One region of the Pseudogulbenkiania sp. FW507-F1 genome, then DNA from elsewhere that is predicted to be linked to it. Evidence: riboswitches for the same ligand, from Rfam matches in the RefSeq annotation. Region 1 holds a riboswitch; each other region holds the start of a gene.
The links. Region 1 has a riboswitch for glycine ahead of gcvT (glycine cleavage system aminomethyltransferase GcvT). Riboswitches for the same ligand answer to the same signal wherever they lie in the genome.
Positions count from the first base shown of each region.

Region 2: it holds a riboswitch for glycine, as region 1 does, so the genes downstream of both, gcvH (glycine cleavage system protein GcvH) here and gcvT (glycine cleavage system aminomethyltransferase GcvT) in region 1, are expected to answer to the same signal.
Region 3: it holds a riboswitch for glycine, as region 1 does, so the genes downstream of both, glyA (serine hydroxymethyltransferase) here and gcvT (glycine cleavage system aminomethyltransferase GcvT) in region 1, are expected to answer to the same signal.

Region 1 covers NZ_JBYSWM010000025.1:38,341-45,950, reverse strand. Annotated here, with positions in the region: gene AC3WG5_RS15210 (chemotaxis protein) at 1-634, opposite strand, end outside; gene AC3WG5_RS15205 (chemotaxis protein) at 683-1,627, opposite strand; gene AC3WG5_RS15200 (sensor histidine kinase) at 1,806-2,972, shown strand; gene fdxA (ferredoxin FdxA) at 3,187-3,510, opposite strand; gene gluQRS (tRNA glutamyl-Q(34) synthetase GluQRS) at 3,595-4,497, shown strand; glycine riboswitch at 4,637-4,732, shown strand; glycine riboswitch at 4,752-4,859, shown strand; gene gcvT (glycine cleavage system aminomethyltransferase GcvT) at 4,891-5,979, shown strand; gene gcvH (glycine cleavage system protein GcvH) at 6,076-6,462, shown strand; gene gcvP (aminomethyl-transferring glycine dehydrogenase) at 6,562-7,610, shown strand, end outside.
Region 2 covers NZ_JBYSWM010000004.1:102,502-110,111, forward strand. Annotated here, with positions in the region: gene gcvP (aminomethyl-transferring glycine dehydrogenase) at 1-1,751, opposite strand, end outside; gene gcvH (glycine cleavage system protein GcvH) at 1,763-2,137, opposite strand; glycine riboswitch at 2,364-2,450, opposite strand; gene AC3WG5_RS04000 (DUF7230 family protein) at 2,941-3,159, shown strand; gene AC3WG5_RS04005 (helix-turn-helix domain-containing protein) at 3,264-3,563, opposite strand; gene AC3WG5_RS04010 (EAL domain-containing protein) at 3,977-7,354, opposite strand.
Region 3 covers NZ_JBYSWM010000028.1:2,474-10,083, reverse strand. Annotated here, with positions in the region: gene AC3WG5_RS15765 (cbb3-type cytochrome c oxidase subunit I) at 1-584, opposite strand, end outside; gene AC3WG5_RS15760 (c-type cytochrome) at 630-1,055, opposite strand; gene cobA (uroporphyrinogen-III C-methyltransferase) at 1,209-2,048, shown strand; glycine riboswitch at 2,312-2,400, shown strand; gene glyA (serine hydroxymethyltransferase) at 2,655-3,911, shown strand; gene AC3WG5_RS15745 (L-serine ammonia-lyase) at 4,142-5,542, shown strand; gene msrA (peptide-methionine (S)-S-oxide reductase MsrA) at 5,618-6,262, opposite strand; gene AC3WG5_RS15735 (cytochrome c biogenesis protein DipZ) at 6,477-7,610, opposite strand, start outside.

The DNA of each region.
Region 1 (7,610 bases):
TTTCCAGCACGCCGGTGATCTCCTTGCGCGCCACCACCGAATCGTCGACAAAGAACACGTACTGGTCGGCTTCGAGCTGGGCGGTTGGCAGCTCGGGCAGGCGCGGTTCGCCCACCACGCTGGCCAGGATCTGTTCCACGTCCAGAATCGATACCAGCTTGCCATCTTCCAGTTCGGTAATAGCGGTGATCAGGTTCATGCCGCTGGCCGAAGCCACCTCGCCAGCCGTCGCGGCACTGCCCGACATCATGTTGTCGGGTGAGCGCACCTTGTCCCAGTCGACGCGGATGATGCGGTCCACCGAATCGACCAGGAAGGCCTGGGTGCTTTTGTTGAATTCGGTGACGATCATGGTTTCATACTTCTTGGCCGGATCGTTGGCACCGATGAAGCGGGCGAGCGAGATGATCGGGATGATGTTGCCGCGCAGCGAGAGGACGCCTTCCACCCCGAACGGCATGTTCGGGGTCTTGGTGATGGTCGGGGTCTGCGATACTTCGCGGACCTTGAAGACGTTGATGCCGAAGGTTTCCCGCGTGCCCAGCGAGAACAGCAGGATCTCCATCTTGTTGGAGCCGACCAGCTTGGTGCGGGCATCGATATTGGCGAGCAGGGTAGCGTCGGTGGCTGGCATGTCAAACCTTTCCCGATTTCTTTTTTGAGTGCGGTCGTCAGTGGTGCGTTACTTGCCGATGTGCAGCATTTCGCGCAGCTTGATCGCCAGTTTTTGGGCTTCGAACTTGGAAACGTAGGAGTCGACACCGACCGATTCGCCGAGCTTCTGGTTGGAGTTGCCCGACAGCGAGGAGTGCATCAGCACCGGAATGCCGGCAAAGCGCGGGTCGCTCTTGATGAGCTTGGTCAGCATGTAGCCGTCCATTTCCGGCATTTCCACGTCGGTCAGTACCAGGTTGACGATGTCACAGAGCTTGCGGCCGGAGAGGTCGGCCTGGGCGGCCATCCGCTGGAGTTCGTCCCAGGCGCGCATGCCGTTGATGGCGTAGGCGTACTTGACGTTCATGGCTTCCAGGGTGCGTTCGATCTGTTTGCGCGCGACGACCGAGTCGTCGGCGAAGAAGATCATGCGCTCTTCCTTGATCGGCTCGATGTTCAGGAAGTGATGGGCGTCGTCGGTGAGCGAGGTCTCGGCCAGGACTTTCTCGACGTCCATCATCATGACCAGGGTGTTGTTGAGCTCGGTCACGGCGGTGACCAGCCCGCCCATGCGGTTGGTGATCATTTCCGGTGGCACGCGCATGGCCGACCAGTCGAGCCGCAGGATGGTGTCGACGGCCTCGACCAGGAACCCCTGGGTGTGACCGTTATATTCGGTCACGATCATGATTTCGGGTTTCTTCTCGGTGACGATGCCGGCGTACTTGGCCAGATCGATGATGGGCACGAGCGCGCCACGCAGGCTGACCATGCCTTCCACGGAAGACGGCATTTCTGGCGCGGAGGTGATTTCAGGTGTGCGCATGACCTCGCGCACCTTGAAGACGTTAATCCCGAAAACTTCCTTGCGCCCGGTTCGTTGATCTTCTCCGAGGGAGAACAACAGGATTTCGAGCTTGTTGGTGCCGGCGAGCTTGGTGCGGGCATCAATCTTTTTAAGAAGTTCTGACACGGAAACCTCCGCTGCATCATGTTTTTTGGGAGTATCGTTTGGAGTGTCGATACGCCCGTTATTAGGGTGTCGGGGGCCACTGGCTCCGTCCATTACGGCAAATGTACCCCAGATTGGCTTAACCGGTTTGGATAATTATCATACTGATTAATCAGTTTTTACAAATGTGTTGTGGTGAATGACAAAAACTGTTTCAAACTTGCACGACCAGCAAACACTGGAGCAGGCGTTTGCCCAGTTCAATGCCGTTTCCGGCCAATTGATCGATGCCTACAACCAGCTGCAGGGGCAGGTCAATGTGCTGAATGCGCAACTGGACGAGGCCAATAACGAGCTTAGGCGTCAACTCTCGAATAACGCGGCGTTGGCCGAGCGGCTCGGCATGTTGCTGGAGGCGCTGCCGGCCGGCGTGGTTGAGTTGCTGGTCGATGGTCGGGTGCAGACTGAAAACTCCGCCGCCGAGGCGATGCTGGGGGCGTCGGTGCGGGGACGGTCATGGCCGGAGGTGCTGGCCGGCTTCCAGCCGACCGACATTGATAACACCTTCTTGTTACCGCGTTGTGGCGAGCAGCCACCGCGCCGCATCACGCTGCAGTACCAGGACCTGCCGGAATTGGGCGGGCAGATCGTGCTGCTGCACGACGTCACGCACCTGCACCAGCTCTCGAGCGAGCTGGCGCAGCAGCAGAAACTGGCCTCGATGGGCAGTATGGCGGCGTCGCTGGCGCATCAGCTGCGTACTCCGCTGGCGACCGCCATGCTCTACACCGCCAACTTGCGCCAGCCCAGCCTGGGGGAGGCGGAGCGAGAGCGCTTCATCGACAAGAGCCTGGCTCGTTTGAAGGCGCTGGAAGGGCTGATCCAGAACATGCTGAGCTTCGTCAGGGGGCAGGTGAGCGAGCTCGAGCTGCTGGACGTGGCCGGGTTGCTGGAAGAAGTCCGTGCCGTGGTGCAGCCTCATTACGCCGCGCGGGCGGTGCGGCTGGACTGTGACTTTGCGCTGGGCGAGCCGGTGCGGGTGGCGGGAGACCGCAAGGCGCTGGTGGGCATCCTGGTCAATCTGCTGGAGAACGCGCTGCACTTTTCCGTAGAAGGCCAGTGCGTGGTGCTGGGCGCCCGGCTGGAGGGCGGCGCAGTGCGGCTGTGCGTGGTCGACGAGGGCCCGGGGCTGGGCGACGAGTTGCTGGAGCGGGTGTTCGAACCGTTCTTTACCACGCGCTCCGGGGGGACCGGGCTGGGGCTCGCCATCGTCAAGAAAGTGGTGGAGGAACTGCACGGCAGCGTGTGTGCGGGCAACCGCGAGGGCGGGGGCGCCTGCTTCGAGGTGCGGCTACCGCTGGCGTGAGCCGAGCCGCTTGCCGTCCCCGCGATCACGGCTATGGGCACTGGTCGTGGTGTGTGCACCGTACAGGCAGGATGGCAAGGGCTTGCCGGGCCAATCTCTGCGTGCAAATCTATCGCTGAGCCAATTCAAAGATTGGCACGCAGGGATTTGTCCGGCGAAGGATTCGCATGCGAGTGCAATAACGCCAGCAGGGTTTTGCCTGATGGCCCCTTAATTATTCTTCCAGGTACTGGGTCTTGCCGGTGACCTTGGCCCAGTCTTCGTGATCCGGCAGGGGGTCCTTCTTGGCGGCGATCACCGGCCAGACTTTGGACAGCCGGTCGTTGATCTCGATGAAATGCAACTGGTCGGCCGGTACGTCGTCTTCGGCGTAGATCGCTTCGACCGGGCACTCGGCGACGCACAGGGTGCAATCGATGCATTCGTCCGGGTCGATGGCGAGGAAATTGGGGCCTTCATGGAAGCAGTCGACCGGACAGACATCGACGCAGTCGGTGTATTTGCATTTGATACAAGCTTCGGTTACAACGTAGGCCATTGCATTTTCCTTTGGCGATTTGGGCGCTGACACTCAACAGTCTAGCCAATTTTGCCATCGTTTGATTTTCCCGGCTGTTTTCCGATGATGTCTGGCTTCGTTCCCTCCTTGCCCTATCGTGGCCGTTTTGCCCCCAGTCCGACCGGTTTATTGCATGCCGGTTCGTTGACCACCGCCGTCGGCAGCTATCTGGAGGCGCGCACGCGCGGCGGCGTCTGGCTGTTGCGTATGGAGGACCTCGACCCGCCGCGCGAGGTGGCCGGCGCTGCTTCGGCCATCCTGCAGACGCTCGAGGCGCTGGGTTTCGAGTGGGATGGCGCAGTGGAATACCAGAGCCGGCGCCACGAGCTGTACCGCGCCGCGCTGGACCAGCTGACCCGCGATGGCCTGGCGTACGCCTGTGGCTGTACGCGCAAGGAGATCGCGGCACACGCTCGCCGCGGGGTGGACGGCTACGTCTACCCGGGAACCTGCCGCAACGGCTGCGTGGCGGGGCGCGCCGGCCGTGCCTGGCGGCTACGCGTGGCACCGGGCGAGACGGTGTTCGTCGATCGCTTGCAGGGCGAGTACCGCCAGGATCTGGAGCGCGACATTGGCGATTTCGTGCTGCTGCGTGCCGACGGCTTCTGGGCCTACCAGCTGGCGGTGGTGGTGGACGATGCCGCGCAGGGCGTCACCGATATCGTGCGCGGCGCCGACCTCTTGGTGTCGACGCCGCGCCAGATCGCCGTGCAGCGGGCGCTGGGAGTGTCTACCCCGAGTTACTGCCACTTGCCGCTGATGGTCAACGCGGCCGGCGAGAAGCTGTCCAAGCAGACGCTGGCGCCGGCGATTGCCCCGGCGGCAGCGGCAGCGGAGCTGCGCCGTGCGTTGCAGCGCCTCGGGCATGTGCCGCCGAACGAATGCGGCAGCCTGGCCGAGTTGTGGGCCTGGGCGCGCGGGCATTGGTCATTGGACAAGGTGCCGGCCGGGCCGGTGACGGTGTGAGCCGGGCTTCGGCCAACTTGGTCGGGGAAGGGCTGCTGTTGGTTATTGTGTGGGGAAGTAACGTGGCGCTGCGCCTACATAATCGCGGCATGCAGCCGCGTGCGGCTTGCCAGACCGGCGGCCAGCGCCGATAATCTTGCCCCATCTAGCAGGAGAGAGTGGCCGCGCAAGCCGGCCGCCGCCGAAGGCGCAAGTGCACCCGCAATCGCTCAGGCAAAAGGACTGCGAGGATCGGGCCGTCGTTCCATGGGCGGCCCGCCGAATCTGGAGAGCGGCGCCTGGTTCCAGGCGCCCACCGAAGGGGCTAACGGCTGGTGCTGCACCAGTCGGAAAATCTCAGGTGTAGGGACAGAGGGGTGTATAGAAGGATGAACGCACCCTGAAGGACTCCGCATGACGGCCCCGAAACGTACCCCCCTGTTTGACGAACACCTCGCCGCCGGCGCCAAGATGGTCGATTTTGCCGGCTGGGAAATGCCCATCCATTATGGCTCGCAGCTGAAAGAGCACGAGCAGGTGCGCAGCGACGCCGGCATGTTCGATGTCTCCCACATGACCGTGATCGACATCACCGGTGCGGACGCCAAGGCCTGGCTGCAGAAGCTGATCGCCAACGACGTCGCCAAGCTGGGCTTCGAGGGCAAGGCACTGTATTCCGGCATGCTCAACGCCGACGGCGGCGTGGTGGACGACCTGATCGTCTATCTGACTTCGTACGGCTACCGCATGGTGGTCAACGCCGGTACCACCGACAAGGACCTGGCCTGGATGGAGCAGCAGAAAGCCGGTTTCGATGTGACGCTGAAGGTGCGTCGCGATCTGGCCATGCTGGCCGTGCAAGGCCCCAACGCCATTGCCAAAGTGTGCTCGGTGAAGCCGACGCTGGCAGACGCTATTAAATCTCTGAAAATCTTCCAGGGCTTGCCTGCAGGCGACTGGTTCTTTGCGCGAACCGGCTATACCGGCGAAGACGGCCTGGAAATCATGGTGCCGGCCACCGAGGCGCCGGCCTTCTTCCGCGAATTGCTGGCGGCCGGCGTGGCGCCGATCGGTTTGGGCGCGCGCGACACGCTGCGTCTCGAAGCCGGCATGAACCTGTACGGCCACGACATGGACGAGACCGTGTCGCCGCTGGCGGCCGGGATGGGCTGGACCATCGCCTGGGAACCGGCCGAGCGCGACTTCATCGGCCGTCAGGCGCTGGAAGCGCAGAAAGCCGCCGGCGTCGCGATGAAGCAGGTCGGCCTGGTGCTGGAAGGGCGCGGCGTGCTGCGCGAGGGGCAGAAGGTGGTGGTCGAGGGCGCCGGCGAAGGCGTCATCACCAGCGGCACTTTCTCGCCGACGCTGAAGCATTCCATCGCCATCGCCCGCGTACCGGCTGCGACCGGCGAGACCGCCCAGGTCGATCTGCGCGGCACGCTGACCGAGGTGCGCGTGGTCAAGATGCCGTTTGTTCGCAACGGCAAAAAAGTCTTTAATTAAGCCGAGTATCCGGACTGAGTGGAGGCGGGCCAGGCCCGCTTCCGGACGGGGCGGCAAGGCCCCGTCATCAACCTTTTCTACATTGGAGATGCAGTAATGAGCCAAATCCCCGCCGAATTGAAATACGTATCCAGCCACGAATGGCTGCGCCTGGAAGCAGACGGCACCGTGACCGTGGGCATTACCGAACATGCCCAGGAACTGCTGGGCGACATCGTGTTCGTCGAGCTGCCGAAAGTGGGTGCCGTGCTGGGTGACGGCGAACAGGCTGGCGTGGTGGAGTCGGTGAAGGCCGCTTCCGACGTGTACGCGCCGATCGAAGGCGAAGTGGTGGCCGTGAACGGTGAACTGGAAGCCGCGCCGGAACTGGCCAACAGCGAGCCGTACGGCCAGGGCTGGTTCTTCAAGGTCAAGCCGAGCAACGTCGCCGACCTCGACAAGCTGCTCAACGCCGAACAGTACGCCCAGGAAATCGGCGCCTGATCGAGCCGAACCGGCCTCGCGTCCCAGGGCGCGAGGCTTTTGTTTTTATGGGGCCGGCGGCGCCGGCCCATAGTCCTCTTGCATCCGGATACTTGCAACATGACACTCTCTACCCTGTTTAACCACAACGAATTCATCGAACGCCATATCGGCCCGTGCGAGACCGAGAAGGCCGAGATGCTGGCCTACGTCGGCGCCGGCTCCTTCGAGGACCTGGTGGCCCAGACCGTACCGGCCAACATCCGCTTCAACCGCGCGCTGGACCTGCCGCCGGCGCAGCGTGAAGCCGACGCGCTGGCCGACCTGAAAGCGGTCGCCAGCAAGAACGTGGTGAACAAATCCTTCATCGGCCTGGGTTACTACCCGGTGCTCACCCCGGGTGTGATCCTGCGCAACGTGCTGGAAAACCCGGGCTGGTACACCGCCTATACCCCGTACCAGGCCGAAATCGCCCAGGGCCGCCTGGAAGCGCTGCTGAATTTCCAGCAGATGATCATCGATCTCACCGGGCTGGAAATCGCCAACGCCTCGCTGCTGGACGAAGCCACTGCCGCCGCCGAAGCCATGGCTATGGCGCGCCGCGTGTCCAAGTCCAAGTCCGAGCAGTTCTTCGTCGACAGCCGCGTGCTGCCGCAGACGCTGGACGTGATGAAGACCCGTGCCGAGTACTTCGGCTTCGAACTGGTGCTGGGCCATCCGGAAGAGGCCGGCAACGGCGACTACTTCGGCGCGCTGTTCCAGTACCCGGGCGAATCCGGCGAACTGTTGGACCTGACCCCGTACATCGCCGCGGTCAAGGCCAAGGGCGCGCTGGCCATCGTCGCGGCCGACGTGATGGCGTTGGTGGCGCTGAAGTCGCCGGGCGAAATGGGCGCCGACGTGGCGGTGGGCAACACCCAGCGCTTTGGCGTGCCGATGGGCTTCGGTGGCCCGCACGCCGCCTACTTCGCGTTCAAGGACGAGATGAAGCGCTCCGCTCCGGGCCGCATCATCGGCGTGTCGGTCGATGCCAAGGGCAAGACCGCGCTGCGCATGGCGCTGCAGACCCGCGAGCAGCACATCCGCCGCGAGAAGGCCAACTCCAATATTTGTACCTCGCAGGTGCTGCTGGCCAACATCGCCGGCATGTACGCCGTGTACCACGGCGC
Region 2 (7,610 bases), on a different contig from region 1:
GCGTGATAGGCGCGAATCGCCAACAGGCCCGCGTATTCGCCCTGCGAGCCGGCGTTCGGCTGCAGCGACACCGCGTCGTAGCCGGTCACCGCGCACAGCATCGCCTCCAGCTCCTGCGTCAGCGCACGGTAGCCCTCGGCCTGCTCGGCCGGCGCGAACGGGTGCAGCCTGGCGAACTCGGGCCAGGTGATCGGCAGCATCTCGCTGGTGGCGTTGAGCTTCATGGTGCAACTGCCCAGCGGGATCATGGTGCGATCCAGCGCCAGGTCCTTGTCGGCCAGCGCGCGCAGGTAGCGCAGCATCTGCGTTTCCGAGTGATGGCTGTTGAACACCGGGTGGGTGAGGAAGGCGCTGCCGCGCTTGAGTTGCCCCGGCAGCGCATCCGGCGTGGCCGCCTCCAGCGCGGCAAAATCCGGCACCGGCTTGCCCTGGGCAAAGATCGCCCACAGCGTCGTCACGTCCTCGGCCGTGGTGGTCTCGTCCAGCGCGATACCGAGGCGCTGCGCGTCGATGACACGCAGGTTGATCGAGTAGGAGCGGGCGCCGGCATGCAGCGCAGCGGTCTGCGCGCCGCCGTCGACGGTCAGCGTGTCGAAGCAGTACTCGGTCGGCACGCTGTAGCCGAGCTGGCGCAGGCCGGCCGCCAGGGTCACGGTCAGCCGGTGCACGCGCCGGGCGATGGTGCTCAGCCCCTGCGGGCCATGGTAAGCCGCGTACAGTCCGGCGATGTTGGCCAGCAGCACCTGCGCGGTGCAGATGTTGCTGGTCGCCTTCTCGCGGCGGATATGCTGTTCGCGCGTCTGCATCGCCAGCCGCAGGGCAGGGCGGCCGTGCGCGTCGATCGACACCCCGACCAGACGGCCCGGCATGCTGCGCTTGAAGGCGTCGCGGGTCGCCAGGTAGCCGGCGTGCGGGCCACCGAAGCCGAGCGGCACGCCAAAACGCTGCGTGGTGCCGATCGCCACGTCGGCGCCAAATTCGCCCGGCGGGGTCAGTAGCGTCAGCGCCAGCAAGTCGGCGGCCACCACCGCCAGCGCGCCCTTGGCATGCGCCGCGTCGATTACGCCCTGGTAGTCGTGGATGTCGCCGAACGTGCCCGGATACTGCAGCAGCACGCCAAAGCAGTCGACACCGGCCAGATCGCGGCGCGGGTCACCCACCACCACCTCGATGCCGATCGGCTCGGCGCGGGTGCGGATGATCTCGATCGTCTGCGGATGGCAGTCGGCCGCCACGAAAAACACCGGGCTCTTCGATTTGGCCAGGCGCTGGCAGAAGGTCATCGCCTCGGCCGCCGCCGTGCCTTCATCCAGCATCGAGGCGTTGGCGATCTCCATGCCGGTGAGGTCGGCGATCATGGTCTGGAAATTGAGCAGCGCCTCCAGACGGCCCTGCGAAATCTCCGGCTGGTACGGGGTGTAGGCGGTGTACCAGGCCGGGTTCTCCAGCACGTTGCGCTGGATCACCGGCGGGGTGTGGGTGTCGTGGTAGCCCATGCCGATGAACGACTTGAACACTTTGTTGCGGCTGGCGATGTCGGCCAGCTTGTGCAACGCCTCGGCTTCGGTGCAGCCCGCGGCGAGGGCCAGCGGCTCGTGACGGCGGATCGCCGCCGGCACCACTTGCCGGATGAACTCGTCCAGCGAGCCGACATTCAGTTCAGCCAACATCTCGGCCTGTTCACCGGCATCCGGGCCGATGTGGCGGCGCACGAACAGCTCGCGCTGCGTGAGGGAATCAAACGTAGCCATGACCCATCCCCCTATGCGCCGATGTAGGCGTGGTAGCCGGCGGCATCCATCAACCCGGCCAGTTGCTCCGGGTTGTCGATACGCATGCGGAAGAACCAGCCCGCGCTTTCCGCCGCCTCGTTCACCAGGCTCGGCTCGTCGGCCAGCGCGTCGTTGACGGACACGACGGTGCCATCCACCGGAATTTTGATCTCGCCGGCGGCCTTGACCGATTCGATGGTGGCCGCTTCCTCGCCCTGGGCGAAACGATCGCCCTCCCGGGGCAGCGCCACGTAAACCAGGTCGCCCAGCAAGTTCTGGGCGTAGTCGGTGACGCCAACGGTGGCGCTACCGTCCGCCTCCAGGCGCAGCCATTCGTGGGATTCGGTGTATTTGATGTCGCTCATTGCTCTCTCCTGACAGGGTTGCGTGAAGTGAAACGGGCCAACGCAAGCCTGGAGTACAACGGCGAAAGCAGGGGACGATCGGGGGATCGGCATCCGGACTTTAGCGGGGCATTCCAGGCGGCGTGAGCCTGATGCCCCCTCTGTCCATTTGCCTGAGAGATTACGGACCCGGACGGGAACGCTTTTCCTTCGGCGAGGCCTCGTGGGCCTACTCTCCAGAGAGCTAGTCGATGCGGCAGTCCTTTTGCCTGAGAGTTTCTGGGGCGATTCCCCTTCGGCGCCGCCACATGGCGGTCTCTCCTGTCACATCCCGATAGCTTGATGCCCAATCTAGAGGAGGGGTTCCGGGACTGTCAACAGCAAAACACCCGCGCCGCCGAGGCCAGATACGCGGCACCCGTCGCGCGCCGCCGCCAATAGCTGGCGCAAACCCAGACCAGACGGGCCTCTCGGCATCAAAGGCCCGGCCCGATACTTCGGTATTTGGCGAAGTACATATCTGAACATTGCTATTCAACACTCGCCCCGCAACAGCGGACATGGAGACGCGCGACCGTTCTCGAGGGGGGCGCAACTCCCTCGGGGGAGACTCACCGTCTGCCCAGGTAAAGACCATCGTGAAGACGAGCCGGGCATGAGGTTTCAGCGTTCCATGCATCACGTCAGGTGCGGACAATCCCGAACACCGGGACGGCCTCGTCGCCGTTCGAAAAATTGACACTCTCGGGGAACGGAAAACCGGTGGTGCAGTCTACTCATTCGTCTGTCGAGAGAGCACCCTCGACTCAACTGGAAGGAACCCGATGGCCAAACCACCACGCACCAACCCGGTAGCCAAATTCGCACAACGTCTGCAGCGCTGTGCCACCTTTACAGATCGAAAGAAGCGAGCCAGGCAAGGCTATGCCAAGCATAAGAAACAGGCGGGAAGTTTTACTCTCCCGCCTTTTTTATTGAGCTGGAATCTGGCGTCAGCCACGAGCCCAAAGTCCGATTCCACACGACTCCTGCCCAGCTTGTAATGCCTCGCCTTGCCAACATGGGCAAGGGGCGCTCCATCAAGCCAAGATTTCAGATGCCAGCTATCAGGTCAGGCTGTAGAGCGCCTGAAAACCAACGCGACAAATCACTGCTCTTCACGTGATGTCGCCGATACCGCCTTCTTCAAACTTTCGTACAAATCTGGAAATTGCGTCTTGAGAAGACCAATGACCTCCATGTCCTCACGGTTGATGATGGCAAGGTCAACTTGCTCGATATGCACCAGGCGGAACAGTTCCCGCACCGGGCGCGGCATGTTTCGGCCCGACTCGTAGCGCGACCCTCCAGATTGAGTGACGCCGATCAGGCTCCAGAATTGCACCTGGTTCAGCCCTCGCTTCAGACGAACTTCGCGAGGATGAGGTAGGGCTTTGTGCGATGTCATCATTGGGCTCCTGTTTGTGGGTGCCGCAATGATAAATGGGGAGTGGGTAGCCTCACCTCAGGCAAATTGCAAATATTTGTTAATAAATATGCCATTTATTTAATAACACTCGCCGCAAACACCGTTCCTCGATCGTCCACGCGATACCAAACAAACCGGCCGGCAGCGGCCTCAAGCAAGCTCGCTGGGTGTAACAACGCGGCCTCTACGACAGACCATCCTGGCAACAGGATGAATCAACAAGCGACAAGGCGACGTGTACGACATGGCGGCGGCAAATAGGGCAGAGTCGCCAGGAAAAACACCGGGAGAGCCGCTATCAGACAGCGCGGCCCGATACGGAGAGGGCACGGTTCCTGCCGGGTTTGGAGTGCGGGGCCGAACCCTTGGATGCCCCCCTTAGGCCGGGCCGTTCAATGAGCGGACTCAGTCGCTGGCACGGGTGGGATGAAATTCTCAACCCACTCCTGGAAGGCTTCGGCCGGCATCGGCTTGGCGATGAAGTAGCCCTGTGCATAGTCGCATCCCAGTCGGGACAGTTGCTCCCAGTGCTCCTGGGTTTCAATGCCTTCGGCCACGGTTTTGCGGCCCAAGTCACGCACGAGATCGATGGTGGAGCGCACGATCATCGCCGAGTCTTTGCTGCGGGACATGTTCGCCACGAATGACTGGTCGATCTTGATATAGTCCACCGGCAACTTCTGCAGATAGTTCAATGAAGAATAACCGGTGCCAAAATCGTCGATATAGAGCGGAATGCCCCCAGCGTGCAGGCTATGTAGAATACCAAGCGCCAATTCGGGATCTTCCATGACGGAACTCTCGGTGATTTCCACCTCCAGCCAGCCAGGTCCAATCCCACGGGCAGCCTGCCACAGGCGGATCTTGTCCAACAGACTCTCATCATGCAGACTGCGTGCCGACAGGTTGACGGCAATGGGAACGGCGCAGCCTCGGGCATGCCAGCTTTGCAACAAATCAAGCGTGGCACCAATGACCCACTCCGTCAGTGGGCGAATCAGGCCGGTATGCTCAGCCAAACCAATGAACATGGCGGGTGTCAGCAGGCCAAGCCGCGAATGGTGCCAGCGCACCAGCGCTTCAGCGCCACTCACCCGGCCCGTGGCAAACTCGACCTTGGGCTGCAGGTATACGCGCAGTTCTCCTCCTTCGATAGCCCGCCGCAACTCGCCCACCATGACCAGACGGTCAGCCTGAGCATGGGCCTCTCCAGGGTCGAATACCACATGGCTCAAACCACGCTTCTTGGCCTGATTGACGGCCTTGTCCATGCGGCGAAGCAGATCGTGTGTCGTTGTGCCATGTTCTGGAAACAGGGCAATGCCTGTCTTCGCGCTAACGTCCAAAGCGATGTCGGCCACAGGAAAAGCGCGCGCCAACTCAAGTTCCACGGCTTCGACGGCAGTCAATGCCGCCTGGGCGTCACTGCCGGGCAGGAGCACCGCGAATTCGTCGCCACGTATCCGTGCCACGAGGGCAGTGGCAGGCACGCAGCCCTGTAGTCGAAAACCGAAATCACACAGGATCTGGTCGCCGTAGACAAAGCCCAATGCATCATTGATCTCGCTGAGCCGCTCAATATTGAGTTGCAGCGTGGCAAGCGGTTGCGCCTCTTGCATGCTGGTTCTGAGGGCGGCGGAAAGCGCCTCCTCGAACTGCAGCGCATTGGGCAGCCCGGTCAGCGGATCGTGCCGCATCAAGTGATGCATGGCCGCCTGGGTGCGCTTCTGCTCAACATGGTTCCGTAAAGTGGCAATGCCAAACGCCAGATCTTCGCTCGACTCGGTGAGCAACGCGATTTCGTCAGCACCAAAGGAGTCTGCCTCGGCATCGTAGATGGTCAAGGCGCCGATCACCCGGTTTCCCACGCGCAGAGGGCAGGCCAGTCCTGCCGTCGTGCCGTTTAATAGATCGCCCGGCCACCGGCTATGTGGATCGCTCCCCATATCGCGCACCAATTGCACTTTACCTGTGCGCATCGCCATAGGAGACACGCTCTGGCCACGTTCATCGCCAGCTCCGCCGAGACGCAATTGCGCCAGTGCCTTGAGGCCGCCGGGGTAACCCGCTTCGGCCATCGGCCGCAACCGCGTGTGGTCCTCCTTGTCGCCATACCAGACCACCGCCATGTCATAGCCACCATCGACGACAATGGCGTGGCACATGGCATCGAGCAAGGTCCGCTCCTCATCGGCCCGCAGCATGGCGTGATTGCCCGCGCTGAGCGTCCGGAGGGCTCGCGTGACATGCTCAAGCTCGTGCACCCGTTGTTCCAACTCGACATTCAGCGTCCTGATTCTTTCTTCGGCCAACTTGCGCTCCGTGATGTCCGTTCCTAGCACGTAATAGCCGACAATCAGGCCGCCTGCATCGTACTTGGGCAGGTAGCGGATGGTCTGCCACACCCCGGGGAAAGGCTGCCAGTCGTAGCCCTGCGCCTCACCCTTGAGAACCTTGCCGATGAGGGGCTCGGCGATGGCATAGCGCGCTTCCCCGAGAATCGCTTTAACTTCACATCCGGTGATATCAGTCATCCCGGGAGCAAAGCGCTCCCGGTATTGGTCGTTGACATAGACATACCGCTGCTGTGCATCCACATAGGCGATCAGGGCAGGTACCGAGCTGATGACATTGCGCAAATGGTCCTGGCTGTCATGCCACTGAGCGGTACGTTCCCGCACATGCGACTCCAGCAGGGCATTTTGCGCTCGGATAATCTGCTCGGCATGGCGCTCGGCCGAGACGTCCCGGAAGACCAGAACAACGCCATGCAATGCCCCCTCCGCATTCCGGATAGGTGCCGCACTGTCGGCAATCGGACACTCGCTGCCATCTCGTGCGATCAGCGAGGTGTGCTTGGCCAGCGCCTGGGTTTTCCCCGTTGCCAGTACCGCGGCAACCGGATCCGCGGCTGGCTCACGGGTCTCTTCGTTGATGATGCGAAACACATCCTCCACCGGTCTGCCCACGGCGAGCGAGGCCGGCCAACCGGTCAGCTGCTCGGCCACCAGATTCATCCGGCTAATGCGGCCATCGATATCCGTGGCCAGGACGGCATCGCCGATCGAATCCAGCGTCGTCCTCAGGCTCTCCTCGCTGTCAGCCAGGGCACGCTGGCTCGTTGCCGTCGCATGCCATTGCCGGCGTATCAACACATAGGTGGAAGCAAGCAGGAAAACGAGCAACGCTCCAACCAGCGAGCTGGCCACCACCAGCGTTTGGCGCGCATGCGCATAAGCGGACTCTCGCTGCCTCAGCAATTGCCGCTCTTCCCGGTCCATGTCGTCAAGCAGGCGGTAGGTGAGCACCCGGGTTTGCCGTAACGGCGCTTTGGCCACGAAGGCGTCGGCGGCCGCCTTGCCTTGCGTCTTGAGCAGGAGCTCAACCTGCCTCGCAATGGCCAGCCGTTGATTGAGCACTTTCCGCAAGGCTACCCAGCGCTGCCTCTGACGCGGGTTGTCGGTGGTCAACCCCCGAATTTGCCCGAGCGCGTTTTCTCGGGCTGCGATGGCGTCGTCACGTTCGGCAAGATTCGCGACATCGCCATAGAGACGGAACGACTGCGTGGTTAATTCGATCTGCAGCGAATAACCCCGAGTGAGGGCAAGCTGCTTGAGCAACTCATGGGTGTGGGTGACCCATTGAACCGAGCGGGTGGCATCATCGGCGACCTTCCAAATAGTCAGAGACAGTGCGATCACGACCAATACGGCAGTGGAGAGTGCCGCGAGCAGCTTGGATTCAAAGCTGGACCGCAGAGATAGCGTCACGGAGCACCTCCTTTCTATGTGGAGTTTTCAACGCTGCTTGCGCCAGATGCCAATCCAATTCCAATTGGCACGCCATTACAGTGCAGTATGGTCGCCCACACGACGTGCACCCAAACGATTTGTCATGAGCGATTCACTCGCCATGAGAGCATTCAATAAAAACATGGCACCACAATGCATTATCTCTGGCCTGCCCAGACAGAAAACGGCGGCGAGTTCAGTTCATGCCATCAGCAAGCAAAAACCGCCGGTCTTG
Region 3 (7,610 bases), on a different contig from region 1:
CCCCACAGCCCCAGCATCATCACCAGGCTGACGCTGGTCTTGCGGCCGGACAGCACGGTCATCGACAGGTTGTAGAGGAAGGACAGCGCCACCAGCACGATCCCCACCTTGGTGATGGTGGGCTGCTCCAGGAACTCGCGTCCCATGGTCGGCAGGATCTCGTTATGGGTCAGCTGGGCCAGCGTGGCGTACGGTACCGACAGGTAGCCGACGATGGTCAGGGCGCCCGCCACCAGGAACACCCAGAAGGTGATGATGGCGAGTTTAGGACTGTGCAGCTCCCGTTCCGACTCCTCCGGAATCATGTAGTAACCGGCGCCCATGAAGCCGAACAGCAGCCACACGATCAACAGGTTGGTGTGCACCATGCGCGCCACGTTGAACGGAATTTCCGGGAACAGGAAATCACCGATCACGTACTGCAGGCCCATGATCAGGCCGAACACGATCTGGCCGAAGAACAGCCCGATGGCGGCAATGAAGTAAGGCTTGGCTACCGCCTGCGAGCGGTATTTCAGCCGGGTGGCGGCGTGTTCCTCCACACCCCGAGGGGTGTCGAGAACCGCCGTGGTCGAGGTACTCATGCGAATCTCCCTAAATCTGACAAGAATTCATCCCGCTCGGCAGCCTTAGCCTTCGATGTTGGGCGGCCAGTTGTTGGTATTGATCTCGGAGCTGTACTTGAGGAAGGCGACCAGGTCGTCCAGTTCGCCGTCGGTCAGATGGAACTGCGGCATCTGGCGACGACCCGGGGCGCCGGTCGGCTGACCCTTGATCCAGGCCTTGATGAACTCCGGTCCGCGGCGCTGGTAGACGTTGCCCAGTTCCGGCGCAAAGTAGGCGCCCTCACCCAACAGGGTGTGGCAGCCGATACAGTTGCGCGTCTCCCAGATGTTCTTGCCGCGCGCGACCTGCTCGGTCAGGTTGACGCGGTTGTCGCGCTTGGGCAGCGCCTGGGTGGTATCGAACGTCAATGCAAGAAACAACAGAAAGAAAAACACCGCCCCACCATAGAAAATATTGCGGGCGGTCGACTTGGTGAAGCTGGCGCTCATACGGCCTCCTATCACATATCACCGGAAACACCCGGTGCCTGGGGTAAACTGTATGGGCGATACATGTTTACGACATTGATGCGAATCAACGATTTCCCGGCCGCGCCATTCCTACACTTGCGCCATTGTCATCGCCTTGCTGCAGGAGTCCGCATGAACCACCCCGCCTCTCCCCCCCTCTCGGCAGCGGCCGCCAGCGCCGCTCAGACCGCCTCCGCCAACGACGACTTTCCCCCCGGCACGGTCTGTCTGATCGGCGCCGGACCGGGTGATCCGGAGCTCATCACGGTCAAGGGACTGGCCCGGTTGCAACGAGCCGAGGTGGTGCTGTACGACCACCTGGTCGACCCCGCCGTGCTGGCACTGGCGTCGCCCTCGGCCTGGCGCATTGACGTCGGCAAGGAAGCCAGCCGCCACACCTTGCCGCAGGGCGAGATCAACGCCCTGCTGATCCGCCAGGCACGCCAGGGCCGGCGCGTGGCGCGCCTCAAGGGCGGCGACCCGTTCCTGTTCGGCCGCGGCGGCGAAGAGGTCCAGGCGCTGGCCGAGGCCGGCATTCCGTGCGAAGTGATCCCCGGCATCACCGCCGCCTGCGGTGCCGCGGCGCGCGGGCTGATCCCGCTCACCCACCGCGACCACGCCCAAGGCGTGAGCTTCGTCACCGGCCACCGCCGCGACGGCGAAGACGAACTCGAGTGGACGCGCCACACCGGCGCCGAGGAAACCCTGGTGATCTACATGGGCCTGGCCGAAGCGGCGCGCATCTGTGCCGAGCTGATGCGCCACGGCCGCCCCGGCACCACCCCCGCCGCCGTGATCGAGCGCGCCACCACGCCGCAGCAGCGCATCGTCAGCGCCGACCTGGCCACCCTGCCGGCACGCATCGCGGCGGCCGGCGTGCGTCCGCCAGCCTTGCTGATCATCGGCGAGGTGGTGCGGCTCTACCCGACGCTGAGCGCCGCCTCAGCCCCCGTGGCAGCCGCGCCGGCATGAGCCTGCCGGCACGCACCGGAAGTGTTGCATCGACCCGACACCGGCCCCGAGCAGGGCCGGCGCGCATCGGCCCGGCGGTAGCGGCTCGGCAGCTCAACAGCCGACCAGTTTCGTCACCAAAGCGACTATTCTCCCCGCCGGCTCCCCGCGTCGGCGGGCACCGCCGACACCCTGCCCGCTGCGCCGCGTCCGTGCCGCCGCCGGCGCGTGACGAATCACGTTGACAGGCTGCGGCGGCATCTCTAGATTCGGCACCAGCCGCGTCAAACATTGCGGGAGAGACCACCTTGAGCGGTGGCGCCGAAGGGGTATCGCCCCAGAAACTCTCAGGCAAAAGAACCGCAATGTCGTTCGGCTCTCTGGAGAGTAGGCCCGTGAGGCCTCGCCGAAGGAAGCATGGCCGGGTGCCCGTCACCCCGCCGTAATCTCTCAGGCAAAAGGACAGAGGGGGCGTCATCTGACCTGTGTCGGATGGGGACCCGCGTCCGTGCCGTTGCACCCGCCCTTTACCCCTTCCCTCGCCCGTGCGGGCCACAGGTCGACACCAACGACCGGGCACGCGGCGGCCGCCATTGGCCGCCGGCCCTGCAACAACAAGGACAGCACATGTTTACCCAGGATATGCAGATTGCCGGCTTCGACGACGCCCTGTGGAACGCGCTGGAGGCCGAGCGCCAGCGCCAGGAAGATCACATCGAGCTGATCGCCTCCGAAAACTACACCAGCCCGCGCGTGATGCAGGCGCAGGGCTCGCAACTCACCAACAAATATGCCGAAGGCTACCCCGGCAAGCGCTACTACGGCGGCTGCGAGCACGTCGACGTGGTCGAGCAGCTCGCCATCGACCGCGCCAAGCAGCTGTTCGGCGCCGACTACGCCAACGTGCAGCCGCACTCCGGCTCGCAGGCCAACGCCGCCGTCTACATGGCGCTCTTGGAACCGCACGACACCGTGCTGGGCATGAGCCTGGCGCACGGCGGCCATCTCACCCACGGCGCCAAGGTCAACTTCTCCGGCAAGATCTACAACGCGGTACAGTACGGCCTCAACCCGGACACCGGCGAGATCGACTACGACGAAGTGCAAAGGTTGGCCGAAGAACACAAGCCGAAGATGATCGTGGCCGGCTTCTCCGCCTACTCCCTGGTGCTCGACTTCGCCCGCTTCCGCGAAATCGCCGACAGCGTCGGTGCCTACCTGTTCGTCGACATGGCGCACGTCGCCGGCCTGGTCGCCGCCGGGCTCTACCCGAACCCGGTGCCGTTCGCCGACGTCGTCACCACCACCACCCACAAGACCCTGCGCGGCCCGCGCGGCGGCCTGATCCTGTGCAAGAGCAACCCGGAGCTGGAGAAGAAGTTCAACTCGCTGGTGTTCCCCGGCATCCAGGGCGGCCCGCTGATGCACGTCATCGCCGCCAAGGCGGTGGCCTTCCTCGAGGCGCAGCAGCCGGAATTCAAGGCCTACCAGCAACAGGTCATCGCCAACGCCCGCGCCATGGTCACGGTGTTCCAGAACCGCGGTTACAGCGTGGTGTCCAACAAGACGGACGACCACCTGTTCCTGCTGTCGCTGATCAGCCAGGGGCTGACCGGCAAGGCGGCTGACGCGGCACTGGGCGCGGCGCACATCACGGTGAACAAGAACGCCGTGCCGAACGACCCGCAAAGCCCGTTCGTCACCAGCGGCATCCGCATCGGCACCCCGGCCGTCACCACGCGCGGCTTCAAGGAAGCCGAAGTGGAGCGCGTGGCCGGCTGGATCTGCGACATCCTCGACGACATCGAGAACCCGGCGGTGATCGAGCGCGTCAAGCACCAGGTGGCCGAGCTGTGCGCAGCTTTCCCGGTGTACCGCGGCTAAGAACCCGCCTCACGATCGGTCGCGCACGCCGCAGGATGGGGGCAATTCAGAGGAACCCATCATCGATGGATTTCCCATCCTGCGATGAGGACAATGCCAACAGCCCTCTCGGAAACGTGGCAGGATCGTGACCCTTGATCAAGTTTTACCCCGGCCGGAAACGGCCGGGGGTTGTCTCCCGAATTCATCAGGCCCCCGCCTAGCGGGGTGCCGTAGCAAGAGAAGCAACCATGGCAATCAGCGTCTTTGACCTGTTCAAGATCGGTATCGGCCCGTCCAGTTCGCACACCGTGGGGCCGATGCGTGCCGCGCGCCAGTTCGTCGCCCGGCTGGAGAAGGACGGCCTGCTGGAAAGAGTGGCCAGCGTGCGCAGCGAGCTGTTCGGCTCACTCGGCGCCACCGGCAAGGGCCACGGCTCGGACGTGGCGGTACTGCTCGGCCTGCAGGGCGAACTACCGGACGAAGTCGACACCGACGCGGTGCCGGCCATGGTGGCAGCAATCCGCAGCAACAAACGGCTGTCGCTGCTCGGCCAGCACGAAGTGGTGTTCACCGAGCCGGAGCACCTGGTGCTGCACAAGCGCAAGTCGCTGCCCTTCCACCCCAACGGCATGACCTTCGAGGCCCGCGACGACGCCGGCAACGTGCTCGACAAGCGCGCCTACTACTCGGTAGGTGGTGGCTTCGTGGTGGACGAGGCGGCGGTGGAGGCCGGCTTCGTGCCGCCCGGCGCCACCGAGCTGCGCCATCCCTTCAACAACGCCGCCGAGCTGCTGGCGCTGTGCAAGGAGCACAACAAGCCGATCAGCCAGATCATGCTGGAGAACGAACTGGCCTGGCGTAGCGAGGAAGAAGTGCGCGCCGGCCTGCTCAACATCTGGCACGTGATGCAGGCGTGCGTGAAACGCGGCTGCGCCCACGAAGGCATCCTGCCCGGCGGCATGAAAGTCAAGCGCCGCGCCGCCGATATGCACCGCAAGCTGCTGGCGGCGCCCGAGGCCAGCCTGCGCGACCCGCTCACGGTGATCGACTGGGTCAACCTCTACGCGCTGGCGGTAAACGAAGAGAACGCCGGCGGCGGCCGCGTGGTGACCGCGCCGACCAACGGCGCGGCCGGCATCGTGCCGGCGGTGCTGCACTACTATTCCCGCTTCGTGCCCGGCGCCAATGAAGACGGCGTGGTGCGCTTCCTGTTGACGGCCGGCGCCATCGGCATCCTGTTCAAGCTCAACGCCTCGATCTCGGGGGCGGAAGTCGGCTGCCAGGGCGAAGTCGGCTCGGCCTGTTCGATGGCAGCGGGCGGGTTGGCCGAAGTGATGGGTGGCACCCCGGAGCAGGTGGAAAACGCCGCCGAGATCGGCATGGAACACAATCTCGGCCTCACCTGCGACCCGGTGGGCGGCCTGGTGCAGGTGCCCTGCATCGAACGCAACGCCATGGCCTCGGTCAAGGCCATCAACGCGGTGCGCATGGCGCTGCGCGGCGACGGCCAGCACTTCGTCTCGCTCGACCGCGTCATCAAGACCATGCGCGACACCGGTCGCGACATGAGCACCAAGTACAAGGAAACCGCCCGCGGCGGCCTGGCCGTGAACATTGTCGAGGTGCCGGTCAACATCGTGGAATGCTGACCGCGTGCCCTCGGCACCCTTCCTCTGACGTCCCTTCCCCCGCTCGCCGGGGGGTCTTTTTTTGTCTGGCCCGCCTCAGCGATACAGCGCCGGAAACGCGCGGCGCAGGGCGTCGAGCTTGGGCAGATCGTTGATCACGATGTAAGGGTTGTCCGGGTGCAGCGCCAGGAAGTTCTGGTGGTAACCCTCGGCCGGATAGAACGCCTTGAGCGGCACCACCTGGGTGACGATGGGTTGGCCGAACACGCGCGCCTTGTCCAGCTGCGCGATATAGGCCTGCGCCACCTGTTTCTGGCCGGCGTCGGCATAGAAGATCGCCGAGCGGTACTGCGTGCCGTGGTCCGGCCCCTGTCGGTTCAGCTCGGTCGGATCGTGCGCCACCGCGAAGAACACCTGCAACAGCTGGCCGTACGATACCTTGGCGGAGTCGTAGGTGATCTTCACCGATTCGGCGTGGCCGGTGGTCCCGCTGCTGACGGTCTCGTACTGGGCGCTGGCGGCGCTGCCGCCCGAGTAGCCCGAGACCACGCTGGTGACGCCCTTGACGTGCTTGAACACCGCGTCGACACCCCAGAAGCAGCCACCGGCGAGCACGGCGACCTGGCTGCCGTGCACGGGGAGAGGCACGCCGGCAAAGGCTGGCACGGTCTGGGCACGAGCCGGCGCCAGCAGGCCGCTGCCGACCGACAGCACCAACAACAGGGTACGGATGCGAATCATGGTCTTCCTCCTCAGCAAGTGGGATGGGAACGTGACGCCGGGCGCCGCCGGCAAAACCCTGCTGGCGTCGTTGCCCGCGTGCGAATCCTTAGGTTCACCCAGCAAGCTTTTGCCGCACGACGTGTACCGTAGCGTCGCAAAAACGTCGGCCAAGTCGCGTTTTCTGCCAGCGCCCGCCCGGCCAGGAACGTGGCACCGGTTTTGTCAGCGCCGTTTAGCCGAAGGTAAACGCGAACGCCTGCACCCCGGCGTCGAGAAACTCGATCTGGAAGGTGCGTTCCCGTGCACCTGCCTGCTGACGCACCAGCTGGTACAGCCGGTTGCCGTCGACTGTACCGCTGCCGTCAGCACCGACGTCGGCACCGTGGTCGGCTCCCGGTGCCGCACCATCGAGCGTGACGCGGAAGCGCACCGGCGAGCCAGGCGGATTACCCAGCACCAGATGCAGGTCGCGGCCGCGGAAGCGATAGACGATGGCCCCCTGCGGGCGCGCCAACGTGGCCGATTCGCCCCCCACCTTCCAGCGGCCAGCGAGCCCCCATTGGTTGAGCACTGGAGCAGGCGGCACCGAATACAGGGCGACACGATCCGGCCGGAAGCGCTCGGGCGAAGCGAAATGCTCGGCGCGTTCACTGCCGATATAGGTTTCCGGCGAGACATTGACGTCGCCACCACCGGCCGCCATCACGCCCTGGGCGGGCAACGGCAGCACCCGGGCCATCGGGCCGGACACCTTGGAGTGGGCCTCCGCCAGCAACTGGCGGATCGCCGCTGCGGTGTGGGCGTAGTCGCCCTCGCCGAAGGTGTGGTCGCGTACCCGGCCCTGGGCATCGATCAGGTAGTGCGCCGGCCAGTACTGGTTGTGGTAGGCGTTCCAGATGGAGAAATCGTTGTCCATCGCCACCGGGTAAGGGATGCCGAGGTCGCGGATGGCTTTGCGCACATTGCCCTCGTCGCGTTCGAAGGCGAACTCCGGGGCGTGCACGCCGATGATCACCAGCCCCTGGCCCTGATATCGGTCCCACCACGACTTCAGATAGGGCAAGGTGCGCAGGCAGTTGATGCAGGAGTAGGTCCAGAAATCCACCAGCACCACCTTGCCACGCAACGAGGCCAGGCTCAGCGGCGGCGAATTGAGCCAGCGCGTGGCCCCGGTGAGCGCCGGCGCCGGCCCTTCGTCCGCCAGTTTGAGGGTGCCCGCCACCGGCATCACGCCCGCGTTCGGCGCAGGCGCGACGGGCGGCGTGGCGCGAGCCGACAGCGTGTTGATCAGCGCCTGCTCGGTGCGGGCGGTGCTGGCGTAGGAGATTTTTGCGAGATATTGGGTGTCCAGCCCGAGCGCGATCGC